One region of the Nordella sp. HKS 07 genome, then DNA from elsewhere that is predicted to be linked to it. Evidence: predicted binding sites of a transcription regulator. Region 1 holds the regulator's gene; each other region holds the start of a gene.
The links. The regulator HrcA, encoded in region 1, represses chaperone genes, less so after heat shock. The targets are predictions, from matches to a motif close to GTTAGCACTCNCNNNNNGNGAGTGCTAAC.
Positions count from the first base shown of each region.

Region 2: G5V57_RS32855 (co-chaperone GroES) is a predicted target of HrcA. The motif match lies at 1,672-1,700, and genes of this name have one in related genera.
Region 3: G5V57_RS20925 (co-chaperone GroES) is a predicted target of HrcA. The motif match lies at 1,375-1,403, and genes of this name have one in related genera.

Region 1 is NZ_CP049258.1:2,954,530-2,959,085, forward strand. Features, by position in the region: gene G5V57_RS13935 (glutathione S-transferase family protein) at 1-347, shown strand, start outside; gene G5V57_RS13940 (GFA family protein) at 344-751, opposite strand; gene hrcA (heat-inducible transcriptional repressor HrcA) at 748-1,839, opposite strand; gene rph (ribonuclease PH) at 2,088-2,801, shown strand; partial or broken gene G5V57_RS34345 (VOC family protein) at 2,798-3,163, shown strand; gene rdgB (RdgB/HAM1 family non-canonical purine NTP pyrophosphatase) at 3,257-3,862, shown strand; gene hemW (radical SAM family heme chaperone HemW) at 3,849-4,556, shown strand, end outside.
Region 2 is NZ_CP049258.1:6,936,249-6,940,804, forward strand. Features, by position in the region: gene G5V57_RS32845 (thiamine pyrophosphate-dependent dehydrogenase E1 component subunit alpha) at 1-126, opposite strand, end outside; gene G5V57_RS32850 (ATP-NAD kinase family protein) at 140-1,189, opposite strand; gene G5V57_RS32855 (co-chaperone GroES) at 1,792-2,106, shown strand; gene groL (chaperonin GroEL) at 2,152-3,789, shown strand; gene G5V57_RS32865 (DeoR/GlpR family DNA-binding transcription regulator) at 3,844-4,556, opposite strand, start outside.
Region 3 is NZ_CP049258.1:4,452,606-4,457,161, reverse strand. Features, by position in the region: gene G5V57_RS20935 (glycosyltransferase family 4 protein) at 1-107, opposite strand, end outside; gene G5V57_RS20930 (hypothetical protein) at 239-454, opposite strand; gene G5V57_RS20925 (co-chaperone GroES) at 1,495-1,806, shown strand; gene groL (chaperonin GroEL) at 1,836-3,470, shown strand; gene G5V57_RS20915 (hypothetical protein) at 3,512-3,736, shown strand; gene G5V57_RS20910 (RNA polymerase sigma factor region1.1 domain-containing protein) at 4,106-4,534, shown strand; gene G5V57_RS20905 (hypothetical protein) at 4,551-4,556, opposite strand, start outside.

The DNA.
Region 1 (4,556 bases):
TCCCGCCGATCGTCAGGCTGATGGGCCTGCAGGACCGCCTCGCAGACCCGACGGCAGTCGCGGCCTGCGCCGCATCGGCACGCTTTTATGATGAGATGGAGCGGCAGCTCGGCCCGGCCGAGTTTCTGGCCGGAACCTATTCTTTCGCCGATATCGCCTTCTACATGGCGCAGCTTTTCGCCGCCCGCATGGGGGCGCCGATGACGGAAGCGACGCCACGGCTTCTCGCCTGGCGCCGGCGCATGTCGACGCGGCCGGCGGTGCGCCAGGTTGCCGGCGCCATGGCACGCTTCCTTCTGACGCAGGGCCGTCCGCTGCCGGACTTCATGCAGGAGCTTCTGAGCTAACCCGGGCGCTCGAGGTCCTTGAGATCGTCGAGATCGACCCAGTCATGCCGCCGCGCCTCATAGACGGAAACGCGCGGCGCCGGAAAACCGGGATCCGCGAAGGCGCCGACCGCGACGGCATAGGCTTCGGGCACGCTGCTCAATTCCCAATAAACGGTCGAGCCGCATTGCGGACAGAAATGAAAAGTCACCGTGCCGCCGCTGTCGCCAGGCCGCGTGAAGCGCGTACTCTCGCCTTCGATGCGGGTCACATCGCTGCGGCGGAAACGCGCCTGCGTGCCAAATACGCTGCCGGTGCGCTTCTGGCAGTCGAGGCAGTGGCAGATGGAGATGCGGATCGGTTCGCTTTGGCAGGTGAGCCGCAACTGGCCGCAGACGCAACTGGCCTCACGTGACGTCGTCACGTGATCAGCCGCCCGATGATGCGCGCGGTATAGTCGACCATCGGGATGATACGGGCATAGTTCATCCGCGTCGGGCCGATGATGCCGAGCGCGCCGACGATCTTCTCCTCGCTGTTGCGATAGGGCGCGACGATCAGCGAGGAGCCCGACATCGAGAACAGCTTGTTCTCCGCGCCGATGAAGATCCGCACACCCTCGCCGATATCGGCCGACCCCAGGAGCTGAATGAGCTCGCGCTTGTTCTCGAGATCGTCGAAGAGCCGGCGGATGCGCTCGAGATCGTCGAAGGCGGTGAGATTCTCGATCAGGTTGCCCTGGCCTTTGACAATGAGCGTGCGGTCATCCTCTTCGACATTGCCGGACCAGGTGGCGACGCCGTCGGCGACGACCTTGGCGGTGAGCTCGTCGAGCTCGGTCTTGAGCGTGGTGATCTCCTCCTGCATCAGGCGCTGCGCTTCGGCGATCGTCTTGCCCTGCATGCGGGCGGAGAGATAGTTGGACGCCTTGATGAGCGAGGATGGCGGCAGGCCGGGCGGCAGATCGATAGTGCGGTTCTCGACCGTGCCGTCCTCGGCGACGAGGATGACGAGGCCGCGGCCGGGCGCCAGGCTCACGAATTCGATATGTTTCAGCCTGGCATTGAGCTTCGGCGCCACCACGAGGCCGGCGCAATGCGACAGGCCGGAGAGCAATGTCGTCGCCTCGCCCAGCACGTCTTCCACCCGGCGCGAGCGGTTGGTGCCGGTCATCTGCGCATCGATGCGGGCGCGCTCCTCGGGCGAGATCGAGCCCACTTCGAGCAGCGCATCGACGAAGAAACGCAGGCCCGCATTGGTCGGCATGCGGCCGGCGCTGGTATGGGGCGAATAGATGAGGCCGGTTTCCTCGAGATCCATCATCACATTGCGCACCGAGGCCGGCGACAGGCTGGACGGCAGGATGCGCGAGATGGTGCGCGAGCCGACCGGCTCGCCGGTGTCGAGATAGGTCTCGACCAGGCGCCGGAAGATGTCGCGCGAGCGCTGATCGAGCTGGGCCAGGCCCTGCAGGCGCTCATCGACAAGGGGTCTCTGGGGATGGATGCTCATGCGGCAAATCTAGGAACAGGGGGCAGGGCGGTCAACTGAAGGTATTGTGGCCCCTAAAATGAGTTTCCCAGGGTCTCTATCCGGGCTAGAACCGGGCCCGTTTTCTAGAGCGCTTCCCGCCAAAGTTGCTCGACTTTGGCGATAAGGAAGCGCTCCGGATTGTAAGTTATTCGAGCCCTTTTACCCGTCTTGATCGAATCGTTCCGATTCGATCAAGACGGGAAGAGCTCTAAGAAAGAGAGTAAATGATGCGGCCGTCCGGGCGAAAGCCCCATGAATTGCGCAAGGTGAGTTTCGAGCGCGGCTTCTCAAAACATGCGGAAGGCTCCTGCCTCGTCCGCTTCGGCGACACCCATGTGATGTGCCTCGCCACTGTCGAGGAAAAGGTTCCGCCCTGGCTCAAGGGCGCCGGCAAGGGCTGGGTCACGGCTGAGTACGGCATGTTGCCGCGTGCCACCGGCGATCGCATGCGGCGCGAGGCGGCGCAGGGCAAGCAGTCGGGCCGCACCCAGGAGATCCAGCGCCTGATCGGGCGGTCGCTCAGGGCCGTGGTCGATCTCGTGGGGCTCGGCGAGAAGCAGATCACCCTCGACTGCGATGTCATCCAGGCCGATGGCGGCACCCGCACCGCCGCCATCACCGGCAGCTGGATCGCGCTCCATGATGCGCTCAAATGGATGGAAGCGCGCGAGATGTTCGCCAGAAATCCGCTGCGCGATCATGTCGCCGCGATCTCCTGCGGCATCCATAATGGCGAGGTCGTGCTCGATCTCGACTATGACGAGGATTCGAACGCCGAGACGGATGCGAATTTCGTGATGACCGGCCAGGGCGGCATTGTCGAGATCCAGGGCACGGCCGAGGCTGAGCCTTTCTCGAAGGAGCGCTTCCTCGACCTGCTGAATCTCGCGCAGAATGGCATCGGCGAACTGGTGGAGCTTCAGAAGAAGGCCGTCGCATGAGAGCGACGGCGATCCTCGAGACCATCCTCTATGGCGAGGATATCGCCGCCATGCGCCGTTTCTATGAAGGCGTGATCGGGCTCGAGGTGCGCCGCGAGCTCGAGGATCAGTTTGTCTTCTTCCATTGCGGCGACGGCATGCTGCTCGTCTTCAATCAGGTCGCTTCGGCGGTGAAGCCGAAGTCCTTCACCTCGGCGCCGCCGCATGGCGCCACGGGTGCGGGCCATGTCTGCTTTTCCGCCACGGCCGGAGAGCTCGCGCGCTGGCGCCAGCATCTCAGCCGTCATGGCATCGCGCTGGAAGCCGATTTCGAATGGTCGGGAGGCGGGCACTCGATCTATTGCCGCGATCCCGCCGGTAATTCGGTCGAATTCGCCGAGCCGCGCATCTGGGGCCTCCCAGAGCGCTTCCCGCCAAAGTTGCTCGACTTTGGCGATAAGGAAGCGCGTCAACAAATAAGATCACTGCGCGATCAGAAACTCGTCGTCGCGTCGCACAATCCGGGCAAGGTCAAGGAGATCAACGAGCTTCTCGGGCCTTATGGCGTCGAGGCGATCTCGGCCGCAAGCCTGGGGCTGCCTGAGCCAGAGGAAACCGGCGAGACCTTCGAGGCCAATGCCGAGCTCAAATCGCGCGCCGCTGCTGATGGCGCCAAGCTCGTGTCGCTCGCCGACGATTCGGGCCTGTGCGTCGAGGCGCTCGGTGGCGATCCCGGCATCTATTCGGCGCGCTGGGCCGGCCCCTCCAAGGATTTCGTGCTCGCCATGCGCAATGTCGAAGAGAAACTGCAGGCGATAGGGGCGACGACACCAGAACAGCGGCGCGCTTATTTTGTGAGCGTGCTGTCGGTCGCCTGGCCCGACGGCCAGGTCGAGAATTTCGAAGGCCGCGTGTGGGGCACGCTGGTCTGGCCGCCGCGCGGCAAGCGCGGTTTCGGCTATGATCCGATGTTCCTGCCCGACGGCCGGCAGGAAACCTTTGGTGAAATGGATCCCGACGCCAAGCACGAGATCTCGCATCGTGCCGTGGCCTTCCGGAAGCTCGTCGATGCGCTCTTCTGAACCAGGCTTCGGCATCTATGTGCATTGGCCTTTCTGCAAGGCCAAATGTCCTTATTGCGATTTCAACTCGCATGTGCGCCATCAGCCGGTCGATGCGCTGTCATTCGCGCACGCTTTGGCGCGCGAGCTTGCCTGGTTCGCGGACCGCACCGGCAAGCGCGCGGTCGAGAGCATCTTCTTCGGCGGCGGCACGCCGTCCTTGATGCCGCCTGAAGCGGTGGGCCATGTGCTCGACGCCATCGCCCGCCTGTGGCCGGTATCACCCGACGCCGAGATCACGCTCGAGGCCAATCCGACGAGCGTGGAGGCGGAGAACTTCGTAGGCTACCGCTCAGCCGGCGTGAATCGCGTCTCGGTCGGCGTGCAGGCGCTCGACGAGCGCGATCTGAAGGCGCTGGGCCGCCAGCATTCGGTCGCGGAAGCGCTGCAGGCTTTCCGTCTCGCCGCCAGAACATTTCCGCGCGTGTCCTTCGATCTCATCTACGCAAGGCCCGGCCAGACACTGGCCGCCTGGCGCGCCGAGCTCACCCGCGCGCTGTCCGAGCAGCAGGGCCATATGTCGCTCTATCAGCTCACCATCGAGGAAGGCACGCGCTACGCCGATCTCCATCGCGCCGGCCAGCTCATCGTGCCCGATGAGGAACTCGCCGCCGATCTCTATGACCTGACGCAGGAGCTGACCGCTGCGGCCGGA
Region 2 (4,556 bases), 3.2 Mb from region 1:
GAAGCCCGGAATGTCGCCCTTGGCGAATTCGTTATGCACGCGCTCCTCGAACTCGCGGATCGTCCGCATCGTCCGGTAGGCCTCGAGCAGGCCTTGCTTGTCGAGCGGAAACGGATTCTTGCTCATCATTCTCCTCCCATCACGAAACCTGGCGTTTCTTCTCAATTGATCCCACCTGCCGCATCAGCCCATGGCGCGCCGCATGCTCCATGACGGCAGCGACATTGACAGTACGGAAGGCGTTTTCTTCGAGCGCAATCGTGACCCGATCACGCTCGGAAAAAGACAGCTCGCGCTCGCCATCGAGCGCAATGGAGCCGGCGGAGATCTGCGGCCCATAGGATTTTCCGGCCGCGAGCCTTTGCCAGCCGGCGATGCCGATCGGGCGCATATAGCCGGGTGCGATGGGTACAGTGAGCGCCAGTTGCGCCTCGTCGACGGGCGCGATCAGCACATGCAGGCCGCCGGGTTCGGAGCGCTTCACCGGCTCGAGAAGGCCCGCAATGGCCGACATGCCGATGACCTCGGGCTCGGCAAAGGTGACGAAGAGCTCGCGGAAGGTCTCCGGCTTCCACAGCGCCCGGGCCCCCACCACACGCTCGGTGACGAGCGCGACGTCGACCAGCGCGATCTCGGCCGCGTGGTCGTTTATGCGCACAACGAGCTTCTTGTTGGGCGAATAGGCGACGGCGGTCGGCACCCGCCCCGTCACCGCGAGGCCGACGGCAAGGCCGGTGATGGTCGGCTCGCGATGCTCGGGAAAGGCATTGTTGGTGCCGGTCGAGATGCCGGCGATCGGGATGTCGCCCGATCGGGAGACGACGGCGCGATGGGTGCCGTCGCCGCCCAGAACCACGATGGCGGCCACCCCTTGCTGGCGCATGAGGTCGGCGGCGCGGACGGTGTCGTCCACCGTGCCCGAGACCTTCATATCGAGATAGCTGAGTTCTGGAAACTCATGCTCGCGCAGATTGCGGGAACGATCGACGCCGCGCCGCACATGATGCCGGATCCCGCCATTTTCCGGCATCATGACCACCCGGTCGATGCCCGACGCCTTGAGGCAGGCGAGCACCCGGAGAACGATATTGGCGCGGTCGGTGATCTGGAGGCTGGTCGCGTTGGCGATCACGCGACGAATGTCACGTGCCGATACGGGGTTGGCAATGATGCCGACAGTCGGAGCCAATTTGGGTTCCTCCGCCACCACGATGACTCGTGAAAGTAATTTCCACAAGCCTCAAGGTAATATCCCGCAACGTTATGGGACCTTTGTCGTAAGAGAACCGGTTCATAAGAGGGTGAAGGACTCGAATAATCAATCGAAAGCTGTAAAATTCGCTCATCGGTCGGCGCATGTGTTCGGCAAACCATAGGAATAGGGACGCCGAGACCGGGGGAGCATCGAAAATTCTGATCAGACCGGCGAGGAAGTCGAGTTGAAGAATATTTTCATCGTCCGTGCTGGCGTGAGCTTCCACTTCGATTGAGCCGGCTGTGGGCACTCGAAATCGAGCGTTTCCCCCTATATCTGATTTTTAGCCGCCTTCGCCCCCGGCCTGGCTGGGCTGCCCAACCGGGAAAACCCGCGTCGTGACCGGGCGGTAACCACTTAATTTCCGCCCTTCCTCTTGACGCCTGGGTCCCCCTGCCCTATCTCACCCGACAGCTGTTGGCACTCATGATATGAGAGTGCTAGCAGGTGCCGGAAGACGGGGTTGGGAGGCCTCGCTTTCACTCTCCAGGCTCCGGCATTCAATCGAACAATGCGACCAACGAAGGAGACATCGCATGAAGTTCCGTCCTCTGCACGACCGCGTGGTTGTGCGCCGAGTTGAGGAAGACACCAAGACCAAGGGTGGCATCATCATCCCCGAAACCGCTCAGGAAAAGCCGATGCAGGGCGAAATCATCGCTGTCGGCCCGGGCGGTCGCGATGAATCGGGCAAGCTGATCCCGATCGACGTCAAGGCCGGCGACATCGTTCTCTTCGGCAAGTGGTCGGGCACCGAAGTCAAGATCGACGGCACCGAATATCTGATCATGAAAGAGTCGGACATCATGGGCGTTCTCGAAGGCAAGTCGTCTTCGAAGAAGGCGGCCTGATCCATTCCGGTCTGTAGCTCAACAATTCTTTAAAGGAAGAACAACATGGCAGCGAAAGAAGTCCGCTTCGGTGGCGAAGCTCGCGAGCGTATGCTCCGCGGCGTCGACATTCTCGCCAATGCGGTGAAGGTCACGCTCGGTCCCAAGGGCCGCAACGTCGTGATCGACAAGTCCTTCGGCGCGCCGCGCACCACCAAGGACGGTGTGACGGTCGCCAAGGAAATCGAGCTCGAGGATAAGTTCGAGAACATGGGCGCCCAGATGGTGCGCGAAGTCGCCTCCAAGACGAACGACGTCGCGGGCGACGGCACCACCACCGCTTGCGTGCTCGCCCAGGCGATCGTGCGCGAAGGCGCCAAGGCGGTTGCCGCCGGCATGAACCCGATGGATCTGAAGCGTGGCGTCGATCAGGCCGTCCGCACCGCCATCGAGGACATCAAGAAGCGCTCGAAGAAGGTCAAGGGCTCCGAGGAAGTCAGCCAGGTTGGCACCATCTCCGCCAACGGCGAGAAGGACATTGGCGAGATGATCGCCAAGGCCATGCAGAAGGTCGGCAACGAAGGCGTCATCACCGTTGAGGAAGCCAAGTCGCTCGACACCGAACTCGACGTCGTCGAGGGCATGCAGTTCGACCGCGGCTATCTCTCCCCCTACTTCATCACCAACGCCGACAAGATGGTCGCCGAGCTCGAGGACGTCTACATCCTCCTGCACGAGAAGAAGCTGTCGGGCCTCCAGGCCATGCTCCCGGTTCTCGAAGCCGTGGTGCAGACCGGCCGTCCGCTCCTCATCATCGCTGAGGACGTCGAAGGCGAAGCTCTCGCCACCCTCGTCGTCAACAAGCTCCGTGGCGGCCTCAAGGTCGCGGCCGTCAAGGCCCCGGGCTTCGGCGATCGCCGTAAGGCCATGCTCGAGGACATCGCCGTCCTCACCGGCGGCCAGGTGATCTCAGAAGATCTCGGCATCAAGCTCGAGAACGTCACGGTGGAAATGCTCGGCCGCGCCAAGCGCGTGCGCGTCGAGAAGGAGAACACCACCATCGTCGACGGACATGGCAAGAAGAACGACATCCAGGGCCGCGTTGCCCAGATCAAGCAGCAGATCGAAGAGACGACGTCGGACTACGACCGTGAGAAGCTCCAGGAGCGCCTGGCCAAGCTCGCGGGCGGCGTCGCCGTCATCAAGGTCGGCGGCTCGACGGAAGTCGAGGTGAAGGAGCGCAAGGACCGCGTCGATGACGCGCTCAACGCGACCCGCGCCGCGGTCGAAGAAGGCATCGTGCCGGGCGGCGGCGTCGCCCTGCTGCGCGCCAAGAAGGCCGTCGACGCCCTGAAGTCGGACAATGCCGACATCCAGGCCGGCATCAAGATCGTGTCTAAGGCGCTTGAAGCCCCGATCCGCCAGATCGCCGAGAACGCCGGCGTCGAAGGCTCGATCGTGGTCGGCAAGGTGCTCGAGAAGTCGGGCAACTTCGGCTTCGACGCGCAGAACGAAGAGTATGGCGATCTCGTCGAGAAGGGCATCATCGACCCGACTAAGGTCGTGCGCACCGCTCTTCAGGACGCTGCCTCGGTGTCGTCGCTCCTCATCACGACCGAAGCCATGGTCGCTGAGAAGCCGAAGGACAAGGCCCCGGCTCCGGCTATGCCGGGCGGCGGTGGCATGGGCGGCATGGACTTCTAAGAAGTCCGCTCATCGCGAGTTAGGAAGGACCCCGGTGGCGACACCGGGGTTTTTTCATGCGCGGATAATTCCCGTCTTGGCGAAATCTCTAACGTCCGCGTCACTCGTCACGACAACCGATGACAACTCCGTTGGGTCGCATACAGAGTAGGCCGAGACTGCCCCGAGCTTCTCCGACGTGATCAATGATACGGCCTCCGCCGCGCGCGCGATGATGGCGCGCTTGATCGCCGCCTCCTCGAAATCGCCCGTCGTGCCCCCCTCCTCGGGATGAAGGCCGGTCAGGCCGACAAAGCCCAGATCGATGCGCAAACGTTGGATCTGCTCGAGCGCTTCGGCCCCCACCGCCACCATCGAATGGCGGAACAGTCTGCCGCCGATCAGGATCACTTCGGCCGCCTGAAACGGCTCGAGTGCCGCGGCGATCGTCGGGCTGTGGGTGATGACGGTGATGTCGAGATCGAGCGGCAGAGAGCGCACGAGTTCGAGATGCGTCGTCCCGCCATCGATGAAGATGCGTTGCCGGCGCTCGATCAGGCTTGCCGCTTTCTGCCCGAGGCGGCGCTTCTCGTCCGTCGCCATGGACCGGCGGGCGGCGAGATCGGCGACGGTCGGCGATGCCGGCAGCGCGCCCCCATGCACCCGCAGCAGCATGCCCTCGCCGGCAAGCTCCCGCAGATCGCGACGGATCGTGTCCTCCGACAGGCCGAGCTCAGCGCTCAGCTCCTTGGCGACGATGCGGCCGTCCTTGGCCAGGCGGGTGAGGA
Region 3 (4,556 bases), 1.5 Mb from region 1:
GAGAGCGCACGATGAAGATCGTGGGTAAATGTCGCGATCCCACAACGGCGGGGAAGATAATTGCCGATGAGCGCTATTCTGGTATGTGATGTCGGTTGTGCGTCCATTCAAACGTCCTTCAAAGTGAGAGGCCTGATAATTCGACTCCGGCCGACATTTTCATGCGTTCCTACGCGGCGACCCTTGAGGGACGGCACCATTCGTAATGCGTGGCTGTCGGATCTTGCGATCCGCACGCCTATCTACCTCTCAGCGTCTCTATGAAACCGCCTAAGGCGTCGCGGCTCCCGGCCCATAGTCCACGGGTCTTGCGGACCAGCTCAGGGGTCTCAAGGACCAGCCCAGGGATCCTGCGGACCGATTCCCTTCGGGTCTCGGCAGTCACCCTGCCGGCCGTCTCCTTGACGGCGTCGTTGGCGTACTCCGCCGATACCACTGTTTGAATTTTGTTCATCAATCATCTCCTTCGGAAAGGGGAAGGAAGCGGCTCAATGGTCGGGCACAAATCCCATGCCAAGCTTGAGATGTAACTCTGTGCTTATGGCGGGCGAGTGCCGGCGCGGCAAATCTTCAAGCCGGATAGCTTCCAATGCCTTCGAGGCGGGAGCTGCTATCTCTCTGTCACCAGTATTGCCCAGAGATAAATGCTGATGATGATGATCATATGGGCTCTGGCGCGCCGAATACCTAATCAATTCTTTCGATAGCGCCAGGACGACGACAATGAATTAATTACTTCTGACGCTTTCCGTACTGGACAGCCTTCGGTCGCGCCGGCGGGCTTGCGAATACCGAGGATACAGAGAGCGTCGGCACGATTTCCGCCTTCTGCTTCTTGGGCTTCTTGTGTTCTCTGTTGCGTCTCATCTGGCTTTTGGCCATCGTGTCCTCCATGATTCAACGTATGCGGCGATCGGTCGAGTCAAAGAAGACTCAATACTGATAGCAAGGCAGTATCGATGCCGTAGGATGCTGGGAGCCAGACGACCAATGACGATTGCGCCAAGGCGGTCCTGCTATGACACATTTACGAAGCGCCTGACCATTCTGGATCGCAGGGAACAAGCTTTGACATCCGGCTGCGAAGAACGAACAAACGATCGAAATACTCGGGATCAGTATCAAGGATAACCTCCAGGGCCTGAAAGGCGGGAGCTGCTATCTCTCTGTCATCAGTATTGCCCAGGGGTCGAAGCTGACGATACATCGTCATATGCGCTCTCATGCCCAGATTACCTAAGCAATTCTTTTCGATCACAGCTCGTTCCAGCGCCAGAACCGGATCCTTCCAATTGCGCCAATGCGAAAGAATTCCGCCCCTCCCATATGATATCGCTTGCCGATCGAAGGGCGTGACACCATGTTGGAGAATAGGCTGGCACTCTCCTATTCAAAGCGCCAGCCCACCCTTCACACAAAACATGTTGCGCGCAAGCGCTTCTTGACCGCGAAAGCTCGGCTTTCGCGGAACCTGCCCTTTGCAAGGAGAACCTTATGAAGTTCCGCCCCCTCCACGATCGTGTCGTCGTCCGCCGGCTCAAACAAGACACCCAGAGCAAAGGTGGCATCATCATACCTGAAACCGCCAGGGAGAAGCCGGTGCAGGGCGAAGTGGTCGCCGTCGGCCCCGGTCGCAGGGACGAGGCGGGTAAACTCATTCCCATCGATGTGAAGGCAGGCGAGATTATCCTGTTCGGCAAGTGGTCGGGAACCGAAGTCAAGATCGACAGCGAGGAATTCCTGATCATCCAAGAAAATGATATTATGGGCGTGATCGTCACGCCAGCGGTCGCAAAAGCCGCCTGAATTCGGCAATACATCCAAGGAATAAGCCCATGGCCGCCAAAGACGTCAGATTCTCCACCGATGCCCGCGAGCTCATGCTGCGTGGCGTCGACATCCTCGCCAACGCCGTCAAAATAACGCTCGGCCCGAAAGGCCGCAATGTCGTGATCGACAAAGCCTACGGCGCACCGCGCACCACCAAGGACGGCGTCACCGTCGCCAAGGAAATTGAACTCGAAGACAAGTTCGAGAATATGGGCGCCCAGATGCTGCGTGAAGTCGCGTCCAAGACGAGCGACATGGCTGGAGATGGCACCACAACAGCAACGGTCCTGGCCCAGGCAATCGTTCGCGAAGGGGCGAAAGCGGTCGCCGCCGGCATGAACCCGATGGACCTCAAGCGCGGTGTCGAAATGGCCGTTGCGGCAGCCGTCGAGGATCTGAAGAAGCGATCGAAGAAGATCGGATCATCCGATGAAATCGCCCAGGTCGGCACCATTTCGGCCAATGGCGAGATCGAGATTGGCCGTATGATCGCCACGGCGATGGAGAGAGTCGGCAAGGATGGTGTCATCACCGTCGAGGAAGCCAAGGGCATGGACACCGAACTCGAAATTGTCGAGGGCATGCAGTTCGATCGCGGCTACCTGTCGCCCTACTTCATCACCAATGTCGACAAAATGTCCGTCGAATTCGAAGATCCCCATATTCTCCTGCACGAAAAGAAGCTCTCCAGCCTGCAACCCCTGCTGCCGATCCTGGAAGCGGTGGTGCAATCCAGCCGCCCGCTCCTCATCATCTCCGAGGATGTCGAAGGCGAGGCCCTTGCCACACTCGTTGTCAACAAATTGCGCGGCGGGCTGAAGGTCGCGGCCGTAAAGGCGCCAGGCTTCGGCGATCGACGCAAGGCCATGCTGGAAGATATAGCCACCCTCACCGGCGGCCAGTTGATCTCGGAAGATCTCGGCATCAAGCTCGAGAATGTGACAATCGATATGCTCGGCCGGGCAAAGCGCGTTCAAATCGATAAGGAAAATACGACCATAATCGATGGCAGCGGAGAGAAAAGTGCTATCCAGGCTCGTATCGGCCAGATCAAGGCACAGATCGAGGAAACCTCCTCGGACTATGACCGCGAGAAGCTGCAGGAGCGCCTCGCCAAGCTGGCCGGCGGCGTTGCCGTTATCAAAGTGGGCGGCTCGACCGAGATCGAGGTGAAGGAGCGCAAGGATCGCGTCGATGACGCGCTCAACGCGACGCGCGCGGCAGTCGAGGAAGGCATCGTGCCGGGCGGTGGCGTTGCGCTTCTGCGAGCGAAAAAGGTCGTCGAAGCACTGACATCCCCCAATGCCGATATTACCGCCGGCATCAAGATCGTCGCCAAGGCGCTTGAGACCCCTCTGCGCCAGATCGCCGAAAATTCAGGCGCCGAAGGCTCGATCGTGGCCGGCAAGGTGTTGGAGAAGACCGGAAACTTCGGCTTCGATGCGCAGAACGAAACCTATGTGGACATGGTCGCGGCCGGCATCATCGATCCGACCAAGGTGGTGCGTGTGGCCCTTCAGGATGCCGCCTCCGTCGCGGCGCTTCTGATCACCACCGAAGCCATGATCGCCGAACGCCCAAAGTCGACCGCGGCACCTCAAATGCCCGCAGGCGGTGGCATGGGAGGAATGGATTTCTGACGGCACATTGTCCGGCCGTCGCTGCCATAAGGACGCAAGTCATGAGAGAAACCGAGTTCAATATCTCCCCGCCCGGGCTGCGTGGTCTCAATCGCCTGGCGACGAAACTGAACGCCCTTATGACAGGCAAGCAAATTGCCGACTGGCATCTCGGACGCTGGAATGACGGAGTCCAGTCGAAGCACGGTATCCTGTTCGACAATGATGACGATGCCGCCGTGGCGAAAGTCAATTGCGACGGTGCGAAGGGAGACTTGGCAGATTGAAAAGCGCCGCTCACTTTACCATCGGACGGGTGAGACACGTCCGAGGAGCGGCCAGATAGGAAGCCAGGACATGGAGTTTCACCATTTCGCACTGGGGCAGGTCGTGAGGCTCATGACTCGAGAGCGCACTGCTTCCGATAAGCTGGCGAAATACCGTGTCACGAGACTACTGCCTTCCGATGGCGCGGAATTCCGATACTGCCTTGAGCATGAAGAGTTCCTCTTCAGCCGGCTGGCGTGGGAACGCGACCTGATTGGCGTCATTCTTCCAGGATGGCGGGTTGAAAGCCCCTCCAACACCCCATAATCTGGCTGGAGATGTGATGCCTGGAAAACGTCTTTGATTGATTGCGGTCCGGAATTCTCGAAATGCCCCTCGGCGACGCGACCCTGCTCGAACTGATAAGGCTGGCACGCCAGCGCGGTGGCATCTCGATGGAAGATCTTCAAAAAGCGTTGCCGCTCGAAAGCATGTCCGTCGAAGAGATCTCGCATATCGTCAATCGCCTGGACGAGGCCGGTTTCGATCTCGAACTAGATCCGAACCTGCTCTCCCCTAAGCGCAAATCGGCTCCGCAGGACATAGCGACGGTCGCGAAACCCGAACAGACCGTTCCGCCGGAGATGGCGCCTGAAAGACGAACACAGTCAACAATCATTCCGACTGCAGCAGATAAGCCAATCCGGAAGAACCAGGACATACCGCGCTCCGGCTCTCCCGTGCCGGCGCACATGCTTCCGTGGGTAGCGGCCTTCGCAATTGTGGTGCTCGCGGTCTTTTTCGCTTTCGCATTTTGATCTCGATCGCATCTCCTCAAAA